DNA from 3 places in the Actinomadura kijaniata genome. Region 3 is predicted to be linked to each of the others. Evidence: riboswitches for the same ligand, from Rfam matches in the RefSeq annotation. Region 3 holds a riboswitch; each other region holds the start of a gene.
The links. Region 3 has a riboswitch for cobalamin ahead of HNR61_RS12030 (ribonucleoside-diphosphate reductase subunit alpha). Riboswitches for the same ligand answer to the same signal wherever they lie in the genome.

Region 1 (6,714 bases), on a different contig from region 3:
CAGTTCCTGCCCGAACTCGACCAGGCGCGGGGCGTGCAGGTCGACATCGACCCGACGATGATCGGGATGCGGTACCCCTACGAGGTCAACCTCGTCGGGGACGCGGCGGCGACGCTGCGGGCGCTGATCCCGCTGCTGGAACGCAAGACCGACCGGGAGTGGCGGGAGACCGTCGAGTCCAACGTCGAACGGTGGTGGGAGACCATGCGCCGGGAGGCCCTGGTGGATGCCGACCCGGTCAACCCGATGCTGCTGTTCCACGAGCTGTCGGCCCGGCTGCCCGAACGGGCGATCGTCACGGCCGACTCGGGGTCGGCCGCGAACTGGTACGCGCGCAACCTCAGGTTCCGCGCCGACACGCGGGGGTCGCTGTCGGGCACGCTGGCGACGATGGGGCCGGGCATCCCGTACGGGATCGGCGCGAAGGCCGGGCTGCCGGACCGGCCGGTGATCGTGTTCGAGGGCGACGGGGCCATGCAGATGAACGGGCTGGCCGAGCTGCTCACCGTCCGGCGCCACTGGCAGGAGTGGGAGGACCCGCGGTTCGTGGTGGCGGTCCTGCACAACAACGACCTCAACCAGGTCACCTGGGAGATGCGGGCGATGCAGGGGGCGCCGAAGTTCCCGCAGTCGCAGACGCTGCCGGACATGGACTACGCGGCGTTCGCCTCGGCGATCGGACTGGAGGGGATCGTGGTGGACAAGCCGGACCAGGTGGGGCCCGCCTGGGACCGGGCGCTGGCCGCCGACCGGCCGGTGCTGCTGGACGTGCACTGCGATCCGGACGTCCCGCCGATCCCACCGCATGCGACGTTCGACCAGGTGAAGGGCGCGGCGCAGGCGTTGCTGAAGGGCGACGAGGACCGCTGGGGCGTGCTCCGGGAGGGCATCCGGACCAAGGCCCAGGAGTTCCTGCCGCACCGGGGGAAGAAGTGAGCGCTGCCGGTGACCCGCTGGTGGGGTCGGTTCAGGCGGCGGCGTACACCGTGCCGACCGACCGGCCCGAGGGGGACGGGACGCTGGAGTGGGACGCCACGGACGTGGTGGTCGTGCGGGCCGAGGCCGAGGGGACGGTCGGCCTCGGCTGGGCCTACGGGGGGTCCGCCTGCGCGGCGGTCGTGGCCACGAAGCTCGCGGACGTGGTGCGCGGGCTGCCCGCGCTGGACGTGGCGGGCGCGTGGCAGGCGATGGTGCGCGCGATGCGCGACGACGCGCGGCAGGGCATCGCCGGGTGCGCGATCTCGGCGGTGGACGTGGCGCTGTGGGACCTGAAGGCGCGGCTGCTGGAGGTGCCGCTGCACCGGCTGCTCGGCGGGGTGCGCGAGAGCGTCCCGGTGTACGGCAGCGGCGGGTTCACGACCGATGACGACCGGCGGCTCGTCGCGCAGGTCGAGGAGTGGGTCGGCGCGCTCGGCATCCCCCGCGTGAAGATCAGGGTCGGGGAGGGCTGGGGGACGGCCGTCGACCGGGACCTGGAGCGCATGCGGCTGGTGCGGGAGGTCGCCGGGGACGAGGTCGACCTGTACATGGACGCGAACGGCGCCTACTCGCGCAAGCAGGCCGTCCGGGTGGCGCGCGCGGCGTGGGATCTGGACGTCGGATGGTTCGAGGAGCCGGTGTCGTCGGACGACCTGGAGGGGCTGCGGGTCGTGCGGGACGCGGTGGACGCGGACGTGACGGCCGGGGAGCACGGGTACGACCTGGCGTACTTCCAGCGGATGTGCGAGGTCGTGGACTGCCTCCAGGCGGACGCGTCGCGGTGCGGCGGGATCAGCGAGTGGCAGCGGGTCGCGGCGGTCGCGGCGGCCCGCGGGCTGGAGGTGTCGGGGCACTGCGCGCCGCACCTGCACGCGGTGGTGGGCGCGGCGACGCCGAACCTGCGGCACCTGGAGTGGTTCCACGACCACGTGCGGGTCGAGTCGCTGTTCTTCGACGGCGTGCTGGAGCCGGAGGGCGGGGAGGTGCGGCCCCGCGGGGACGCGATGGGGCACGGGCTGACGTTCCGGGAGGCCGACGCCGAGCGCTACCGGGTGCGGTGAGGACGCGGCGGCCTCCGGCGCCCCGGCGCGCGCCGATGACCGCGGAACGCGACGGGTCACCGCTATCTCCGGTGGGATGGCGGACTCGGAGGCGACGCGGTTCATGGGCGCGACGGCGCGGGAGGCCGCCGGCCGGGCCGGGCGGCGGGCGTCCCTGTCCCGCGGCCGTGTCCACTTCCGGAACCGCCGGGGGCGGGATCGGTGGGGTTCGGGTGCGTGTGCGCGCCCGGTCGGTGCGATGATGGCGCAGGAACGAATCGATCGCGGCCGACGCTCGTGTCGGCCGTGAAGCGGGCGACGGCGGAACGAGGAAGCCGGTGGAAATCCGGCGCGGTCCCGCCACTGTGATCGGCGAGCGGATCCCGAACGCGCCACCGCCCCCGTCGGGGGGTGGGAAGGCCGGGACGAGCGACGACCCGAGAGCCAGGAGACTCACGCCGTCGCCACCTCGACGAGTCCGGGGCGGATCTCCCCGGGGAGGAGTGTGGAACGGCTGTGTCTGCTGTGCGGATGCCGGGGCGTCGCGCCCTGGCCGCGCTGGTCGCCCTGATCGCGCTGGGAACGAGCGCCGGGTGCGGGGGCGGCGGCCCGGCGCGGAGCGACACCGGGAGGACCGCGGCCGGGTTCCCCGTGCGGATCGACAACTGCGGCGTCACCACGACCTACCGGCGGCCGCCGACGCGCGCGGTGACGTTGAACCAGCACACCACCGAGATCATGCTCGCGCTCGGGCTGGAGCGGTCGATGGTCGGCACCGCCTACCTCGACGACCGGATCCTGCCCGAGTACCGGGGCGCCTACGGGCGGATCAAGGTGCTGGCCCGGGAGTACCCCTCCTACGAGACGCTGCTGGCGGCCGAGCCGGACTTCGTCTACGGCGGGTTCACCAGCGCGTTCGCCGACAAGGACGGGCGCGGGCGCGGGACGCTGGCCAAGGCCGGGATCGACAGCCACCTGAGCGTCGAGTCCTGCCCGAAGGGGCCGGTGACCGTCGAGACCGTGGACACCGAGATCCGCGCCATCGCCCAGATCTTCGGGGTGCGCGACCGCGGCGAGCAGGTCGTCGCGCGGATGCGCACGACGCTGGAGGGCGTGCGCAAGCGCGTCGCGGGGGTGCGCCCGCCCAAGGTGTTCGTCTACGACAGCGGCGACAAGACCGCCTTCACCGCCGGGGGCGGGGGCGTCGGCAGCGACCTGATCCGGCGGGCCGGGGGCGCCAACGTCTTCGGCGACCTGCCCAAGGCGTTCGGGGACGTGTCGTTCGAGCAGGTCGCCGAGCGGGCCCCCGACGTGGTCGTCATCTACGACTACGGGAGGACGGGCGTCGAGGAGAAGAAGCGGTTCCTGCTGGGGAACCCGGCGCTGAAGGACGTTCCGGCGATCCGGGACCGGCGGTTCGCGGTGCTGCCGCTGTCGTCGACCGTGCTGGGCGTCCGGGTGCCGGGGGCGGTGGAGTCGCTGGCCCGCCAGCTGCACCCCGAACGCTTCCGGTGACCGGCGCGGCGACGCGGCGGGCGCCGTACCCGCTGGTCCTGGCCGGTCTGGCGGCGCTCGTCGTGGCGGTGGGAACGCTGGGCGTCGCGGTCGGGTCGGTCCGGATCCCGGTGGGCGACGTGTGGGGCGTCCTGCTGCACCGGCTGCACCCGGCGCTCGCCGAGCCGACCTGGCCCGTGGTGCGCGAGACGATCGTGCTGGACGTGCGGCTGCCGCGCGTGCTGATGAGCGCCGTCGTCGGGGCGGGGCTGGCGGTGTGCGGGATGGCGTTGCAGGCGCTGGTGCGCAACCCGCTGGCCGACCCGATGCTGCTGGGGATCTCCTCGGGCGCGACGGTCGGGGCCGTGCTGGTGGTGACCGCGCACGTGACGGTGCTGGGGGCGTTCTCGCTGCCGTCGGCGGCGTTCCTCGGGGCGCTGGCCGCGCTGATGCTGGTGTACTTCCTGGCGCGCGTCGGCGGGCGGATGACGACGGTGCGCCTGGTGCTGTCGGGGGTGGCGACGGCGGAGGTGCTGTCGGCGGTGACCGGGTACCTGGTGGTCACCTCCGACGACCCGCACGCGGCCGAGTCGGCGCTGCGGTGGATGCTGGGCGGGCTGGCCGGGACCACCTGGGGGATGGTCGCGGTCCCGGCGGTCGCGGTGCTGGCCGGGACGGTCGCGCTGGCCGGGACGGCGCGGTGGCTGAACCTGCTGCTGGCGGGCGAGGAGGCCGCCACCGCGCTGGGACTGGACGTGCACCGGTTCCGGACCGTGATGTTCGTGCTGGTCGCGCTGGTGGTCGGGACGATGGTGGCGGTGAGCGGCGCCATCGGCTTCGTCGGGCTGATCATGCCGCATGTGGTGCGGCTGCTGGTGGGCGCCGACCACCGGCGGGCGCTGCCGGTGGCCGCGCTGCTGGGGGCCGCGTTCCTGATCGTCGCCGACCTGGTGGCGCGGACGGTGATCGCCCCGGAGGAGGTGCCGGTGGGGATCCTGACGGCGCTGGTCGGCGGGCCGTTCTTCCTGTGGCTGATGCGGAGGCGGACGGCGTGAGCGCGGACGCGGGGACGCTGCGGGTCGAGGACGTCTCGGTGGCCGCCGGGGGGCAGACGCTGGTGGACGGGGTGACGCTGGAGGCCGCCGCCGGGGAGGTCGTCGGGCTGGTCGGGCCGAACGGGGCGGGCAAGACGACGCTGCTGCGCACGCTGTACCGGTCGGTGCGGCCGTCGTCGGGGCGGGTGCTGCTGGACGGCGAGGACGTCCGGCGGATGCCCGGCAGGCGGCTGGCGCGGCGGCTGGCGGTGGTGGCGCAGGAGAACCCGGGCGAGTTCGCGCTCACCGTCTACGAGGTCGCGGCGATGGGGCGGACGCCGTACAAGCGGGCGTTCCAGGGCGACGACGCCGGGGACCGGGCCGCGGTGACCGAGGCGCTGGCGGAGATGGGGGTCACGGAGCTGGCGGCGGCGCCGTTCGACCGGCTGTCGGGCGGGGAGCGGCAGCGGGTGCTGATCGCGCGGGCGCTGGCGCAGCGGACCGGGACGCTGGTGCTGGACGAGCCGACGAACCACCTGGACCCGCGGCACCAGCTCGACGCGTTGCGGCTGGTGCGGCGGCGGGGCGTGACGGCGGTGGCGGCGCTGCACGACCTGAACCTGGCGGCGGCGTTCTGCGACCGGATCTGCGTGCTGGACCGGGGACGGCTGGTGGCGTCGGGGGCGCCGGGCGAGGTGCTGACGGCCGGGCTGCTGGCCGAGGTGTACGGGGTGGAGGCGGAGGTGGCCGAGCATCCGCGCCTGGGGACCGTGCAGGTGACCCTCCTGCCATGAGCGTCCCGGCGGAAGCGGCCCTGGCGGACGTCGCGGGGCTCGGGGGTTTCTTCGCGGTGACGGTCGGCGGGGACGGCGCGGGCTGGCACCCGGTGGGGGAGTCGTACGCGCGCGGGCTGGCGGACCTGGTGGCGGAGCGGCACGCCCGGTACGGGGCGGAGGAACGGGTCGCGGCGTCGATCGCGCAGCTGGGTCACGCGGCGCGGCTGTGGTCGCCGGTGCTGGCGTGCGCGCTCGCCCACGGGATCGTCCTGGACCTGGCGGGCCTGGAACGCGCCGACGACGGGCCGCGGCTGCGCCTGCCGGTCGCCCGGGGACGGCCCGTCGGGGAACGCCTGGTGGAGGACCTGTACGAGCTGGTGGTGGTGCGGCACCTGGAGGCGCTGGCGGCGGGGCTGCGGGTGAAGGTCGCTTCCGGCCTGCTGCACGGGAACGCGGCGTCGGCGTTGGCGGAGGCGGGGCGCGCGTTGGCGCGGGCCCGCCCGTGGCTGCGCGCCGACGCGGCGCGGCTGGTGGGCGGGCTGCTGGAGACGGGGCGGCTGGCGGGCGCCGGGCGGCTGACGGGGCCCGGCCTGGGGTTCCGGCGGCGGAGCTGCTGCCTGTACTACCGGGCGCCCGGCGGCGAGAAGTGCGGCGACTGCGGCCTGGCCAGATAGACCAGCAGCCCGGGGACGGCGCGGTGGCGGGTCATCGCCAGCTTGCGCATGACCCGTTCGGACGCCCTGTTGGCCGGGGCGCAGCGGGCCACCACCAGGGCGATCCTGACGCGCGTGAACGCCTCGTCCAGGACCGCCCCGGCCGCCTCGGGGGCGGTGCCCCGGCCCCAGGCGTCGGCGACCGCCCACCAGCCGATCTCCAGGGCCGGGTCGTCGATGCCGGGCAGGGCGTCGTCCAGCCAGCTCAGGGAGACCACGCCCAGGAACGTCGCGTCGGCGGCGTCCAGGACCGCGCGCCAGCCGAAGCCGTGCCGGGACCAGTGGTCGAGGGCGCGGCGGTGGCGTTCGGCGGCGTGGGCGCGGGTCCAGGGGCGCTGGCCGGGATGGCGCGCGACCCGCGGGTCGCCGGTCATCGCGGCGAGGTCGGCGGCGAAGTCGTCCCGCCAGGCGGGCAGGAGCAGCCGTTCGGTGCGCAACGGGAGCGTGGCCACGTCGTTCACCCGACCGAGGCTAACCGCGTCCGGGGCCCGCTTCCGGGGATTGCGTCAGCAGACCCCGCGACGGTGGCCCCGCGCGGACCTCACAGCCTGGCGGTCTTCCGCAGGAACGTGTCCAGCGCCGCCTCGTAGCCCCGCGGGTCCACGTTCCAGCCGTCGGTGTGGTCGGACTTCATCGACACGTGCGTGACCAGACCGCGGGGGGCCCTGCGGGCGAACTC
Region 2 (6,714 bases), on a different contig from region 3:
CAGCAGGTCCAGGACCCGGTCCTCCACCATGTCGCGGGCGGCGTCCATGGCCCGCTGCCAGGAGCCGCCGTGCTTGTCGTGCAGCAGCAGCACGAGGTTGGAACGTTCCCAAAACGCGAGGTCCTTCTCCACGGAGAAGATGTCGTTCGTCCAGGCGATCACGTCGGCGGCGCTCTCGCGCAGCCCGTCCGACCCGACCACCCCGAGCCCGTCCACGAGCGCGATCAGGTCGAAGAACAGGTCCGCGCCGAACAGGTCGCGGCGCAGCGGCACATACCCCGCCAGGTCGGGCCCGTCGCCGTCGGCGCGGTGGCGGACCGCCACGCACTGCGCCCACAGGTGGCGCGCGAAGTGCTCGGCGAACCGCTCGCACCACTCGGGCCCGGCCAGCCGCGCGGTGCGCGGCCACAGGTCGCGCGCCAGCGCCCGCAGCATCGGGTCGGCGTCCGGCGCGGAGGGCCCGTCCTGCGCGCACACCACCGAGACCGCCGCCCCGGCGAACCCCTCCAGCACGCCGCCCCCGGCCCAGGGCCCGTCGTCGATCCGGTCGTCCAGCAGCAGGACCCACAGGAACCAGCCCATCAGCACCGCCGCGCGGTCCGGTGGGGCGGTCCCGGTCAGCCCGATGCCCAGGTCCAGCAGTCGCGAGGTCAGCAGCCGCTCCCGGCCGCGCGGACCGATCAGCCCGTGTTCCAGTGCCCAGTCGCAGGTCGCGGCGCGCAGCCGGGCGGCGTCCGCGCGCGGCGGCGGTGTGGGGAACGGCAGCGACAGGTCCGGCAGCCGGAACTCGGCCGCCGGATCCGGACGCGTGCCCTCGGTGGGCGCGTTCATGTCCCGCCCACCGCCGTCCGCGACGGCCTGCGACCCCTCTGGTCGAGTACCCTGTCGCCGATCGTCTCGGCCACGATGGTCACCCCCGTGTTCACATGGTCCCGGTGCCGGAGTACACCGGGTTCCCACTGCATCGTGGCGAACCGGGCGTTCGCCACGCGTCCCACTTGACCGAGGGTTGTGCGGTTCCTCCTTGATCTTTGCGGGGTCGGCCACGGCACGGGAACGCGCCCGCGCGGGACCCCTCGCGGCGGCCGGCACCGCGCGCCGGGACCGGCGTCCGCCGTCGACGCGATCGACGTCACCAGTCGCGAGTGGCGATCAGCTCCTCATGGTCGGCGTCGGGGAAGCCGTACGCGGTCGCGACGAACCAGAAGTCCTCGCCGATCAGGTCCCGGGCGACGGTCTCGATCTCGCTTCCCGCGGCGTGGAAATCGGCTTCCAGCTCGTTGGACTCCTCCGTCGCGGCGTGGGTGAGCGCGTACAGGGCCGCGAGGTCGGCGGGACGCTCGGCCTCGATACGCGCGCAGAGGCGCAGGAGGATCGCCTTGGCCCTGTCCACGACGTGGCCGGGGTAGTAGCCGTCCTCGTACATCCCCTTGAGGAACGCGTGGCCGGCTGCCCGCTGGTTCATGAGCGGCATGGAACTCCTCGCCCGTCGGTGGCGGCGTTCTGAATGCTGCACGGCGCCACCGACGAAATTCCGGCGCGCGACGACGGCGGATCGACGCGGTGAACGTGCCGGGAAGGGACCGGACGCCGCCGCCCGGAGCGGGTCAGCGCCTCTGCCCGCCCGCCTGGCCGGTGGCGAAGACGGGGCGCGCCGGCGGGGGACGGTCCTGGCGGTGCGGGAGGCCCATCGTCCATGACCGGCCGGCGAAGCGGTACGAGGCCTTGGCCTTCCCGCCCTTCACGCTTCTCACGCGCGCGACGGTCGGCACGCCCTCGCTTCGCAACCGCGCCTGGCCCGCGGCTGCGTGGCCTCGGTTCCGGGGCTTCCGTCACCGGACCGGCGGCTCCGTGAACGAGCCGTGGAGCCCTGCCTCGAACGCTCCACCCGCATGGTCCTATGACGTGCGACGTCTTCCGCAGGTTCGCAAGGAGGCTCTCGGGACGCCGAGGATGACCGGCAGGCGTCGGCCGCGATCGCCCCCCGCCCACGGTCCGCGTCGCGTCGGACGGCCGTTGCGGGAAACTCCTGAGAAAAAATCTTCGCTGGGGTGTCGATTTCCCGGATGGCCGCTCGTCGTCATCATGTGCGGCACCCCGCCGCACCCGAAGACAGGAGACGGACCATGAAGTACATGCTGCTCATCCAGACCCCGCCCACCTCCGACCCGACCGCCATCGACTCCCAGTGCACCGTCGAGGACTGGATGGCCTACGACAAGTCGGTCCGGGACTCCGGGATCCTGGTCGACTCGCACTCGCTGGCGGACCTGACCACCGCCACCACCGTCCGCGTGGACGCCGCCGGGGAACGCCACATCACCACCGACGGCCCGTTCGCCGAGACCCGCGAGTACCTGGGCGGGTACTACGTCATCGACGTCCCCGACCTGGACGCCGCGCTCGACTGGGCGGCCCGCTGCCCCGGCGCGCGCGACGGCTCGGTCGTGGTCCGCCCGGTCAGCGACGAGTACTGAGGAAGGTCCGGCGATGGGGGAGCGCGCGGCCGCTCGGGCCTCGGTCGAGGCGATGTTCCGCGAGGAGTACGGGCGGCTGCTCGCCTCCCTCGTCCACCGGTTCGGGGATCTGGACCTGGCCGAGGAGGTCGCCTCGGAGGCGGTCGAGGCGGCGCTGGTGCACTGGCCGGTCGACGGGGTCCCCGACCGGCCCGGCGCGTGGCTGCTGACCACCGCGCGGCGTAAGGCGGTGGACCGGCTGCGCCGGGACCGCGCCTACGCCGCGCGCCTGGCGGTCATGCAGGTGGAGGCGGACCGCGCCGCGCCCGCCCCGCCGCCCGAGATCGGCGACGACCTGCCCGACGAGCGGCTGCGGCTGTTCTTCACCTGCGCCCACCCGGCGCTGCCCGCCGAGGACCGCGCCGCGCTGACGCTGCGGTGCCTGGCCGGGCTGACGACGCCGGAGGTCGCGCGGGCGTTCCTGGTCCCCACCGCGACGATGGCGCAGCGGATCGTGCGGGCCAAGAAGAAGATCCGGCAGGCGCGCATCCCGTTCCGCGTCCCCGGCGCCGACGAGCTGCCCGAACGGCTGCCCGGCGTGCTCGGCGTCCTGTACTCGGTCTTCACCGAGGGCTACGCCGCCAGCTCGGGCCCGGACCTGCAACGCCCCGACGTGGCGGAGGAGGCGATCCGGCTGGCGCGCATCCTGCACCGCCTGCTGCCCGCCGAACGCGAGGTCACCGGGCTGCTGGCGCTGATGCTGCTGGTCCACGCGCGCCGCGACGCCCGCACCGCCCCCGACGGGTCCCCGGTGCTGCTGGACGAGCAGGACCGGTCCCGCTGGGACCGCCCGATGGTGGAGGAGGGGCTGGGGCTGGTGCCGGTCGCGTTGACCGGCGGGCCGCCCGGCCCCTACGGGGTGCAGGCCGCCATCGCCGCCCTGCACGACGAGGCCGCCGACGCCGCGTCCACCGACTGGCCGCAGATCGTCGCGCTCTACGATGTGCTGCTGGCCCTCACCGCCTCCCCGGTCGTGGCGCTGAACCGGGCCGTCGCGGTGGCGATGCGCGACGGCCCGCGGGCGGGCCTGGCGCTGCTGGACGAGCTGGCCGACGAGCCGCGCCTGCGCGGCCACCACCCCTATCCCATGGCGCGGGCGGACCTGCTGCACCGGCTGGGCCGCCGCGCCGAGGCCGCCGACGCCTACCGGCAGGCCCTCGACCTGGCCGGGACCGACGCCGAACGGAAACTCCTGCGACGCCGCCTGACACAGGTCACCGACCACCACCGAACGGCCCGTCCGCCGGACGGGCCCGCAAGATCGTAGACTGCCCGCGCGGAAGGTTCGCCCGTGTCCACGGACACGGGCGTCGCAAGAGGGAACCCGGTGCGAATCCGGGACTGCCCCGCAGCGGTGAACGGGAACGACCGCCGTCACACGCACTGGATCCGAAGGGTCCGGGAAGCGACGGCCAGTAGGGCGCTTCGACGAGAAGCGGTGCCCGTGAGTCCGAAGACCTGCCTCCGCCCGCGCGCCGCCCGGCGCGCGGTGGTCCGCGGCCTCGCGGGAGGGCCCGGGACGAGCCGCGCCGTTCACCGGCCGTGCGCCGCCTTCCCCCTTTCGCGCGTCCGCACGATGGCACGGCGAGGGAAGCTGCCATGCACACCACGATCCTCGGATACCCCCGCATCGGGGCGGACCGGGAGCTGAAGTCCGCCACCGAGGACTACTGGGCGGGACGCGCCGACGCCACCGCCCTGGCCGGGGTCGGCGCGCGACTCCGCGCGGACGTCTGGCGGGAGCTGCGCGACGCCGGTCTGGAGGCGATCCCCTCCAACACGTTCTCCTTCTACGACCAGGTCCTCGACACCAGCGTGATGGTCGACGCCGTCCCCGACCGCTACCGGCACCTGACCGGCCTGGGCCGGTACTTCGCGATGGCACGCGGCACCCGCGACGTCCCGGCACTGGAGATGGCCAAGTGGTTCGACACCAACTATTACTAGTCAGTGCACCCAGGCAACTTTTCTGGCGCAGCCACCAGTAACGCAGAGTGATAACCCGCCGGAACGCCCACCGAAGGGTTTCAAGTTGACCTTCAGGCGGGTAACCCTGGGACCGGAGCCGCATCCAGCGACTTCGAGGATGGCGAGTGAAAGGCAGAGTGACGGCTGCTCTGCCGCCCGGAGGTCCGTACGACCTCACACACCAAAGCGAACAGTCGAACCACGTTGAGCCGGGGCTAGGGCGACCGGCATGGGTAGGTGCCAGGCGGGAGAACCCGCTAACAACCTGGAGAAGCTCTCCACGAATCTGATCGGATAACACTCGCCGGGAGTGAAGGGCCCAGGCGATAGCCTGCGCGGATTCCTGATCTTCGGTTCTCGTCGTTCGCGCGTGCTCTCTTCCGTTCAGAGGAGAGGGGTACCGGGTTGACGCCGAGCCCGGAAGCAGCCGAGTGGGGCAAGCGCCAGGCCAGCCAGTCACCGACGTGGAGCGACGCCAAGTGGCAGCGCGTCGCGAGGATCTTCCAAGCAGCCCTTGCAGACGCCCAGGACGACCAGGCCGCCGACGAGCAGCCTGCCGAGACGCGGCGGGATGCCGCATGACCGCCGTTCCAGGGCTACCGCCCGAACTCACCGCCGCCGTGGAGCGCGCGGCCATGCCGGACTTCGCCCGCTGGCACGAGATGATCAAAGCCGCCGGAGGCTGCGAGCAGCCGATCCGGCTACGCGGTGAGCGCCTCACCGTGGACGGTGAGACCGGCGAGCTGATCGAGTCCTACAGCACCGACGACGAGCCGACCGGCTACCTGCTCACCGCATGCGGGAACCGCCGCGCCTCCCGTTGCGCCGCGTGCGCCGAGGTCTACCGCGACGACACCTATCACCTGATCATCTCCGGTCTCACCGGAGGCAAGGGAGTACCCGAACAGGTCAGCAGGCATCCCCGCGTGTTCCTGACCCTGACCGCGCCATCGTTCGGAGTAGTGCACGCCCGCCGGGAGAAGGCCGGACAGGCGCAGCCGTGCCGTCCACGCCGAGACCGCCCGCTGTGCCCCCACGGCCGCCCCGAGGGATGCGGCCTGCGCCATGCCGCCGACGATCCGATGCTCGGGCAGCCGATCTGTGGGGACTGCTACGACTACCCGCGCGCGGTGCTGTGGAACGCCCACGCGCCGGAGCTGTGGCGGCGGCTCACGCTGGCCGTGCCCCGGAAGATCACCGCCGAGTTGGGGATCACGCACAAGGCGTTCCGCCAGCAGGCCCGTATCTCCTACGCCCGCGTGATCGAGTACCAGCGCCGAGGACTGATCCATTTCCACGCCGTCGTGCGTCTCGACGGCCCCAACGGTCCCGACGAGGCCCCGCCCGCGTGGGCGACCTCCGACCTGCTGGAGCGGGCCCTACGCACCGCAGTCGCCGAGGTGTCGGTACCGGTCCCGCACCCGGACGGGCAGAGCCTGCCCTACTCGGCGCAGTGGGGGAGGCAGGTGGACGTGCAGGCGATCCAGGTCGCCGCCGAGTTGGACGGCATAGCCGACAAGCACGTCGCCCGCTACATCGCCAAGTACGCCACCAAGGGAGCCGAGGACTCCGGCACGGTAGACCGGCCGATCCGCTACCCCAACCAGATCAGGACCCTGGAGGTGTCCGAGCACGCCCGCCGGATGATCTGGACCTGCTTCGCGCTGGCCGATCTACCCGAGTACAAACCGCTCCGGCTACGCAAATGGGTCCACATGCTCGGCTAGGGCGGACACTTCTCCACCAAGTCCCGCCGCTACTCGGTCACCCTCACCCAACTCCGCCAGGCCCGCGCCGACTACGCCACCCACCAGAACGAGGGACAACCCCAGTCCGACCCCGACAGGACAACCGTCACGACCGGCCGATGGACCTACGTCGGCTCAGGACTGCTGAACGGCGAACACTTCTGGGCAGAGCAGACCCGCGACCGCATCCAGAAGGCCCGACGCATCCGCTATCAGGTCACCGAGCGTGACCAGGAGCAGGAGGCCAGCTAGCCCGGACCACCCGACGTCGAGAAGTTTCATTACAGGGTCAAGGGCGGTCCGCTGACGCGGCCCGCCAGGCGGCCGCCCGCCCCGGCGCGCCGGGCGTGCGGCCTGTTCCGTCCGGTCCCGCCCCGCCGCGTCGGCCGACCGCCCAGGCCTGGACAGCAACCGATGAAGAACGAGCGAGAGCGCTCATCTGAAGGCAGCCGCTTCGACCTAGGGCCTGTTTCGAAGTCTGA
Region 3 (6,714 bases):
CCGGGTCGTCGGGCAGGCCGACCTCGTCGGCGGCGTCCATCAGCAGGTTCACCCAGCGGCGCCGCTGCGGCTCGGTGATCGCTTTGCCCAGGTGCTGGCGGACCATGTGGGCGTAGCCGCCGCGCTCGGCGCTGTACCGCTCCGGGCCGCCGAACACCTCCGACAGCCACATCGCCACGTACCGGGGATGCCCGGGGTCCATGCCCGCGAACAGCGGTCCGATCAGGTCGTCCTTCAGGACCTTGCCGTAGAACGTCTCGGTCAGCCGCTCGAACGCCGCGCTCCCCCCGGCCCACTCGTACAGCGTCGGGACGGATCCGCCCCGGCCGCGCACGGCGGTCGGCCCGTAGTGCCGCATCTCCTCGATGCTCTCCACGTACGGCCTGATCTCGGCGAAGAACGCCGGGAAGTGCTCGCCCTTCCGGAAGCCCTCCAGATGGTCGGCCGCCGACGTCCAGGTGATCCGCAGGACGTACCGTCCGGGCTCGTCCACGCAGCGGGTCAGCTCGTAGTCCACGCACTGCGGCGCGGCGGTCAGCGCGCGGGCGGCCCGCCCGTACGCCTCCTCGAAGGCGGCGGCGTCGGCCTCCGCGATCCGGTACCGGATGTATTCGACGATCATGCGCTCACGCTCTCGGTCGAGGGCCGGGAGCTTCATGTAATCATGTAATCAGCGCAAGAGAGATCATCTCTGTGAAAAAGCGGGACGCCCGGCGGGAACCCCGCCGGGCGCCCATCGGACCGGTTCCGCGGATCAGCCGCGCGGCGACCGCCGCGCCCAGGCGACACCGCCCGCCACGGCCGCCACCAGCACGGCGCCCAGCCCGATCCACAGCCAGCCGCCCGACCCGGACGACTCCTTCTCCTCGGCGACCGCCGCCGGCGTGCTCGCCGGGGACGGGGCGGGAGCGGACGAACCCGAGGCCGCCGGCGACGCGGCCGCGGCCCCCTTCACCGTGAACGTGAAGCTGCCCGACACCGGGTGCCCGTCCAGCGACACGACCCGCCACCCCACGGTGTACCGGCCGTTCGGCAGGCCGGGCTTCACCGGCAGCGTCACCTTGTTGTCCGCGGCCTCGGCCGCGCCCGCGCCGTACTGGGTCCCACCCTCGCCGGTGAGGATGACCTTCGGCAGCGAGATCGCCTGCGTGTAGGTCAGCACGATCTCCTTCGGCGCCTCGACGGTGGACTTGGCGGCCGGGGTCGAGGAGCGCAGCGCGGTGTGCGCCGACGCGGGCGCGGCGGGAAGGGCCAGCGCCAGCGCGGCCCCGGCGGTCAGCGCCGCCAGCCTGCGGCGCCTCATGCCCGACGCCCCCGCACCAGGCCGAGCGCCCCGACGACCAGGCCGAGCACGCCGATCGCGATGCCGATCCCGCCCAGCATCCGGGCGGTGCCGTCGTCGGCGGAGGAGGCGGCCACCGGCCTGGCGGCGGCGGCCAGCCCCCGGGCGGGCTCCGTGGACCCCTTCGCCGCGAGCTTCAGCACCGGCGCGGGGTGCTCGGGCTCCTCCTTGCCCGGCTCGGCCGGCTGGTCCCACTTGACGACCTCGCCGCCCTCGTAGGTCTGCTCGGCCTTGAACGCCAGCTGGTCCACGTCGGTCGGCAGCGGCCCCATCGACACGTCGAACTCCTGGAACTGCCCCTTGTCGATCTTCCCGCCGGACCAGGTGATCCGGGAGACCGCCTCGGTGAGGTTCGCGCCGTGCACGTTGATCGGCGTCTTGAGCCTGCTCTTCTCCACCTTCACCGACCAGCCCGGCACCGGCCGCACCGACACGAACGCGATCGGGTGGTCCACCGGCAGGTCGACCTGGACCTTGGTGGTCCCGGCGTCGTCGCGCTCGTTCGGCACCCGGAAGGCGACCTTGGTGAAGCCGCCCTGCTCGGCGGTGCCGGGGTTGACGGTGACGTGCGCGGACGCGACGCCCGCCAGCCCGACCACCGACACCGACGCCAGCGCCGCCACCGCGGCGAACCTGGACATGCCCGAAGAGAACCGTGATGACATGGTGAGACTCCGTTCGAGAAGCACGTGAAGAACCCGAACGCGCCGACGGCGCGCCCGGTGACGTACGGCGCTCCCTCAGAGCGCCCTCGAACGGAGCGGCGGCCCCCGCCGGACGACCTGGTGCCGCAGCGCCCGCCCCACGGGCACGGGCACGTCCGTCACCGGTATCACGGGGATACGGGCGGGAGGCGCCGGGGGTTCGACGACGAGCGGCGGCGCCGGCCGGAACGTCAGCCGGCGCGCCAGCGACCACAGGGCCCGTTCGCCGCGCCGCAGCCACCACGCCGCCAGCGCGGCGGCCGCGACGTGCGCGAACGTCATCGTCCAGCCGGAGTCCCGCCCGGGCATCAGGGAGCCGCCGTGATGCCCGGACCCCAGGGCGGCGTCCGCGTACAGCGTGTGCAGCGCGAACTGCCCGCCCAGCAGCCCCCCGAAGATCGTCGGAAGGGACCGCTCGTGCCCGGCCAGCGCCCAGGTGACCCCGAGCGTTCCCGCGAACCCCGCCAGCACCGCCCACGCGGGCACCGCGTGCGACGACGCCAGCCCGTGCCCGAGGGTCGCCAACGCGACCACGACGGTGGCGAACAGCACCGCCCGGGAGGCATGGAAGAACGGTTGCGGGGACATGGCGGCCCCATGGTCCCACCTCCGGACGAAAGGCACCACCCGACCCCCGCCTTGGGGCTGTGACACGCCCTACATGTTGGGGTTGTGCGTCACCCGTCATCAAGATGTAGGGTCATGCCCGTGCTGGTTCGCCCCAGCCGTCCCAGACGGCACGGGCGTCACAAGAGGGAACCCGGTGCGAGTCCGGGACTGCCCCGCAGCGGTGAGCGGGAACGACCGCCGTCACATGCACTGACCCCGGGAACGGGGGCGGGAAGCGACGGCCGGTAGGAGCGCGCAGTGCGCCCGCGAGTCCGAAGACCTGCCAGCTCCGCCGTGGACGCGGTCCGCGGCGAAGGGAGCCCGGAGGGCTCTCGTACGTCCAGGTCTCGCGGGAGGACCGGGGGCGGTGCGCGGCATGCCGGCGACCGGCGGTCCGCGCGTCGTTCGCATGCCCTCGCGGGACGAGCTCGCGAGGGGAAAGAGCACGTGACCCAGGAACTGATCGCGCCACCGGCCGGTGTCCTCACCGGGACCGCCGAGGCCGTCAGCGTCGCACCCGCCCAGGCCGTGCCGACCGGGCAGCCGGTCGAGCGCCTGGCCGAGCAGGTGGAACGCGCCTGCGCCGGGCTGCCGGACGCCGACCCGGCCCGGGTGCTGGCGGCGGTGCGCGCGAACGGGGGAGTGGACGCCGCCGGCCTGCGCGACCTGGCCATCGGCGAGGCGGCCGCGCTGGTCGGCGTCGAGCCCGCCTACTCCCGGGTCGCCGCCCGGCTGCTCGGCGCGAAGATCGCCGACGAGACGGCGGCGGAGGGCGTCCGCTCGTTCGCCGGCTCGGTCGCCGTCGCGCACCGCGAGGGCCTGCTGTCGGACGCGCCCGCCGCGTTCGTCGCCGCCCACGCCGACGCGCTGGACGCCCTGGTGGACGAGGCCGCCGACGACCGGTTCGAGTACTTCGGCCTGCGCACCGTCTACGACCGCTACCTGCTGCGCCACCCGAGGACCCGGCGCGTCGTGGAGCGCCCCCAGTACTTCCTGATGCGCGTCGCGGTCGGCCTGTCCGACACCGTCGAGGACGTCCGCGAGCTGTACGCGCTGCTCAGCACCCTGTCCTACCTGCCGAGCTCGCCCACCCTGTTCAACTCGGCGGCCCGCCGCCCCCAGCTCTCGTCGTGCTTCCTGCTCGACTCCCCGAGGGACGAGCTGGAGTCGATCTACGAGCGGTACGCGCAGGTCGCGCGGCTCAGCAAGTACGCGGGCGGCATCGGCGTCTCCTGGAGCCGGATCCGGTCCCGGGGCTCCCTCATCCGGGGCACCAACGGCCACTCCAACGGCATCGTCCCGTGGCTGCGCACCCTCGACTCCTCGGTCGCCGCCGTCAACCAGGGCGGACGCCGCAAGGGCGCGGCCTGCGTCTACCTGGAGCCGTGGCACGCCGACGTCGAGGAGTTCCTCGAACTGCGCGACAACACCGGCGAGGAGGCCCGCCGCACCCACAACCTCAACCTCGCCAACTGGATCCCCGACGAGTTCATGCGCCGCGTCGAGGCCGACGCGCGGTGGTCGCTGTTCGACCCCAAGGAGACGCCCGAGCTCGTCGACCTGTGGGGCGAGGAGTTCGACGCCGCCTACCGCCGCGCCGAGGCCGAGGGCCGCTACGTCCGCCAGGTCCCCGCCCGCCGCCTGTTCGGCAGGATGATGCGCACCCTCGCCGAGACCGGCAACGGGTGGATGACGTTCAAGGACGCCGCCAACCGCGCCTGCAACCAGACCGCCGAGCCCGGCAACGTCGTCCACCTGTCCAACCTGTGCACCGAGATCCTGGAGGTCACCAGCGACGGCGAGACCGCCGTGTGCAACCTCGGCTCGGTCAACCTCGGCGCGCACGTCTCCGGCGACGACCTGGACTGGGAACGCCTCCGCTCCACCGTCCGCACCGCCGTCCGCTTCCTGGACCGCACCATCGACCGCGGCTTCTACCCGACCGCCGAGGCCGAGGGCGCGAACCGTCGCTGGCGGCCGGTCGGCCTCGGCGTGATGGGCCTGGCCGACGTGTTCTTCAAGCTGCGGCTGCCGTTCGACTCGGCCGAGGCCAGGACGCTGTCCACGCGCATCGCCGAGGAGATCGCCCTCGCCGCCTACGACGCCTCCGCCGACCTGGCCGCCGAACTCGGCGCGCTGCCCGACTACGCCGCCACCCGCACCGCGCGGGGCCAGCTCCACGTCGACCACTTCCCGGACGCGGCGATCACCCGTCCCGACGCGTGGGAGGCCCTGCGCGCCAAGGTCGCCGAGCACGGCCTGCGCAACTCCCTGCTGATCGCCATCGCGCCGACCGCCACCATCGCGTCGATCGCGGGCTGCTACGAGTGCGTCGAGCCGCAGGTGTCCAACCTGTTCAAGCGCGAGACCCTGTCCGGCGAGTTCCTCCAGATCAACAACTACCTGGTCGCCGACCTCAAGCGCCTCGGCCTGTGGGACGCCGCCACCCGCGACGCCATCAAGCGCGCCAACGGCTCCCTCCAGGGCCTGGTCGACCTGCCCGCCGACCTGCGCGAGCTGTACCGCACCGCCTGGGAGCTGCCGCAGAGGGCGCTGATCGACCTGGCGGCGGCGCGGACCCCGTTCATCGACCAGAGCCAGTCGCTCAACCTGTTCATGGAGACGCCGACCATCGGCAAGCTCTCCTCGATGTACGCCTACGCCTGGCGCAGCGGCCTGAAGACCACCTACTACCTGCGCTCCCGCCCGGCGACCCGCATCGCCCAGACCACCATCGCCCAGACCACCGGCGCGCGCACCGCCCCGGACGCCGAGGCGGTCGCCTGCTCCCTTGAGAGCCCCGAGACCTGCGAGGCCTGCCAGTGATGCTGCTCGACCCGGGCATGGACCTGACCCTGCGGCCCATGCGCTACCCCGACTTCTACGAGCGCTACCGCGCGGCGATCCGCAACACCTGGACGGTCGAGGAGGTCGACCTGGCCTCCGACCTGGCCGACCTGGCGCGCCTCACCCCCGAGGAGCTGCACCTGGTCAACCGGCTGGTCGCGTTCTTCGCCACCGGCGACTCGATCGTCGCCAACAACCTGGTGCTCAACCTCTACAAGCACGTCAACGCGCCCGAGGCCCGCCTCTACCTGTCCCGGCAGCTGTTCGAGGAGGCCGTCCACGTCCAGTTCTACCTGACCCTGCTGGACACCTACCTGCCCGACCACGACGAGCGCGTCCGGGCGTTCGCCGCGATCGAGCACATCCCCTCGATCCGCGCCAAGGCCGAGTTCTGCTTCAGGTGGATCGACTCGATCAACCGCCTGGACGAGCTGAGCACCGCCGCCGACCGGCGCGCGTTCCTGCTCAACCTGATCTGCTTCGCCGCGTGCATCGAGGGCCTGTTCTTCTACGGGGCCTTCGCCTACGTGTACTGGCTGCGCTCGCGCGGCCTGCTCAACGGCCTGGCCTCGGGCACCAACTGGGTGTTCCGCGACGAGAGCATGCACATGGAGTTCGCGTTCTCCGTCGTGGACACCGTCCGCGCCGAGGAGCCCGGGCTCTTCGACGCCGCGATGACGCGCCAGGTCACCGAGATGATCGAGGAGGCCGTCGAGGCGGAGCTGGCGTTCGCCCGCGACCTGTGCGGCGACGGCCTGCCCGGCATGAGCGCCGACGACATGCGCCGCTACCTGGAGTACGTCGCCGACCAGCGCCTCGCCCGCCTCGGCCTGCCGGTCCGCTACGGCACCGAGAACCCGTTCGCGTTCATGGAGCTCCAGGACGTCCAGGAGCTGTCGAACTTCTTCGAACGCCGCGTGTCGGCCTACCAGATCGGCGTCGAGGGGGCGGTGGCGTTCGACGAGGCTTTCTGATCCGCCAGGTGAGAGAAGCGTCCCTCCGGGTAGGAGCAACGTCCAGCAACCTTCGCCGGGGTGCCGTTCGTTGACCGGGTGAGCACCCCGCTGAGGAGGAACGGAATGCCTCTCGCCGACCGAATCAGACGCTTCCTGCGCAGCCCGCAGGGCCAGCGCGCGCGCAACCGGGCCGGGCAGATCGCCCGTGACCCGCGCAACCAGGCCAAGGCCCGCAGTCTCCTGGCCCGCTTCCGCG

Region 1: it holds a riboswitch for cobalamin, as region 3 does, so the genes downstream of both, HNR61_RS46590 (ABC transporter substrate-binding protein) here and HNR61_RS12030 (ribonucleoside-diphosphate reductase subunit alpha) in region 3, are expected to answer to the same signal.
Region 2: it holds a riboswitch for cobalamin, as region 3 does, so the genes downstream of both, HNR61_RS37950 (uroporphyrinogen decarboxylase/cobalamine-independent methonine synthase family protein) here and HNR61_RS12030 (ribonucleoside-diphosphate reductase subunit alpha) in region 3, are expected to answer to the same signal.

Annotation. Positions count from the first base shown of each region.
Region 1 is NZ_JACJIA010000001.1:275,274-281,987, forward strand. It holds gene HNR61_RS01265 (thiamine pyrophosphate-requiring protein) at 1-936, shown strand, start outside; gene HNR61_RS01270 (enolase C-terminal domain-like protein) at 933-2,039, shown strand; cobalamin riboswitch at 2,297-2,492, shown strand; gene HNR61_RS46590 (ABC transporter substrate-binding protein) at 2,550-3,533, shown strand; gene HNR61_RS46595 (FecCD family ABC transporter permease) at 3,530-4,567, shown strand; gene HNR61_RS01280 (ABC transporter ATP-binding protein) at 4,564-5,340, shown strand; gene HNR61_RS01285 ((2Fe-2S)-binding protein) at 5,337-5,996, shown strand; gene HNR61_RS01290 (GNAT family N-acetyltransferase) at 5,945-6,496, opposite strand; gene HNR61_RS49795 (alpha/beta hydrolase family protein) at 6,577-6,714, opposite strand, start outside.
Region 2 is NZ_JACJIA010000014.1:33,130-39,843, forward strand. It holds gene HNR61_RS37925 (cytochrome P450) at 1-831, opposite strand, end outside; gene HNR61_RS37930 (DUF5713 family protein) at 1,133-1,474, opposite strand; gene HNR61_RS37935 (hypothetical protein) at 1,608-1,754, opposite strand; gene HNR61_RS37940 (YciI family protein) at 2,127-2,477, shown strand; gene HNR61_RS37945 (RNA polymerase sigma factor) at 2,491-3,783, shown strand; cobalamin riboswitch at 3,780-3,996, shown strand; gene HNR61_RS37950 (uroporphyrinogen decarboxylase/cobalamine-independent methonine synthase family protein) at 4,116-4,463, shown strand; partial or broken gene HNR61_RS37955 (replication initiator) at 5,120-6,484, shown strand.
Region 3 is NZ_JACJIA010000002.1:986,618-993,331, forward strand. It holds gene HNR61_RS12010 (group II truncated hemoglobin) at 1-622, opposite strand, end outside; gene HNR61_RS12015 (copper resistance CopC family protein) at 755-1,303, opposite strand; gene HNR61_RS12020 (YcnI family copper-binding membrane protein) at 1,300-1,983, opposite strand; gene HNR61_RS12025 (hypothetical protein) at 2,083-2,634, opposite strand; cobalamin riboswitch at 2,742-2,957, shown strand; gene HNR61_RS12030 (ribonucleoside-diphosphate reductase subunit alpha) at 3,103-5,481, shown strand; gene HNR61_RS12035 (ribonucleotide-diphosphate reductase subunit beta) at 5,481-6,476, shown strand; gene HNR61_RS12040 (hypothetical protein) at 6,582-6,714, shown strand, end outside.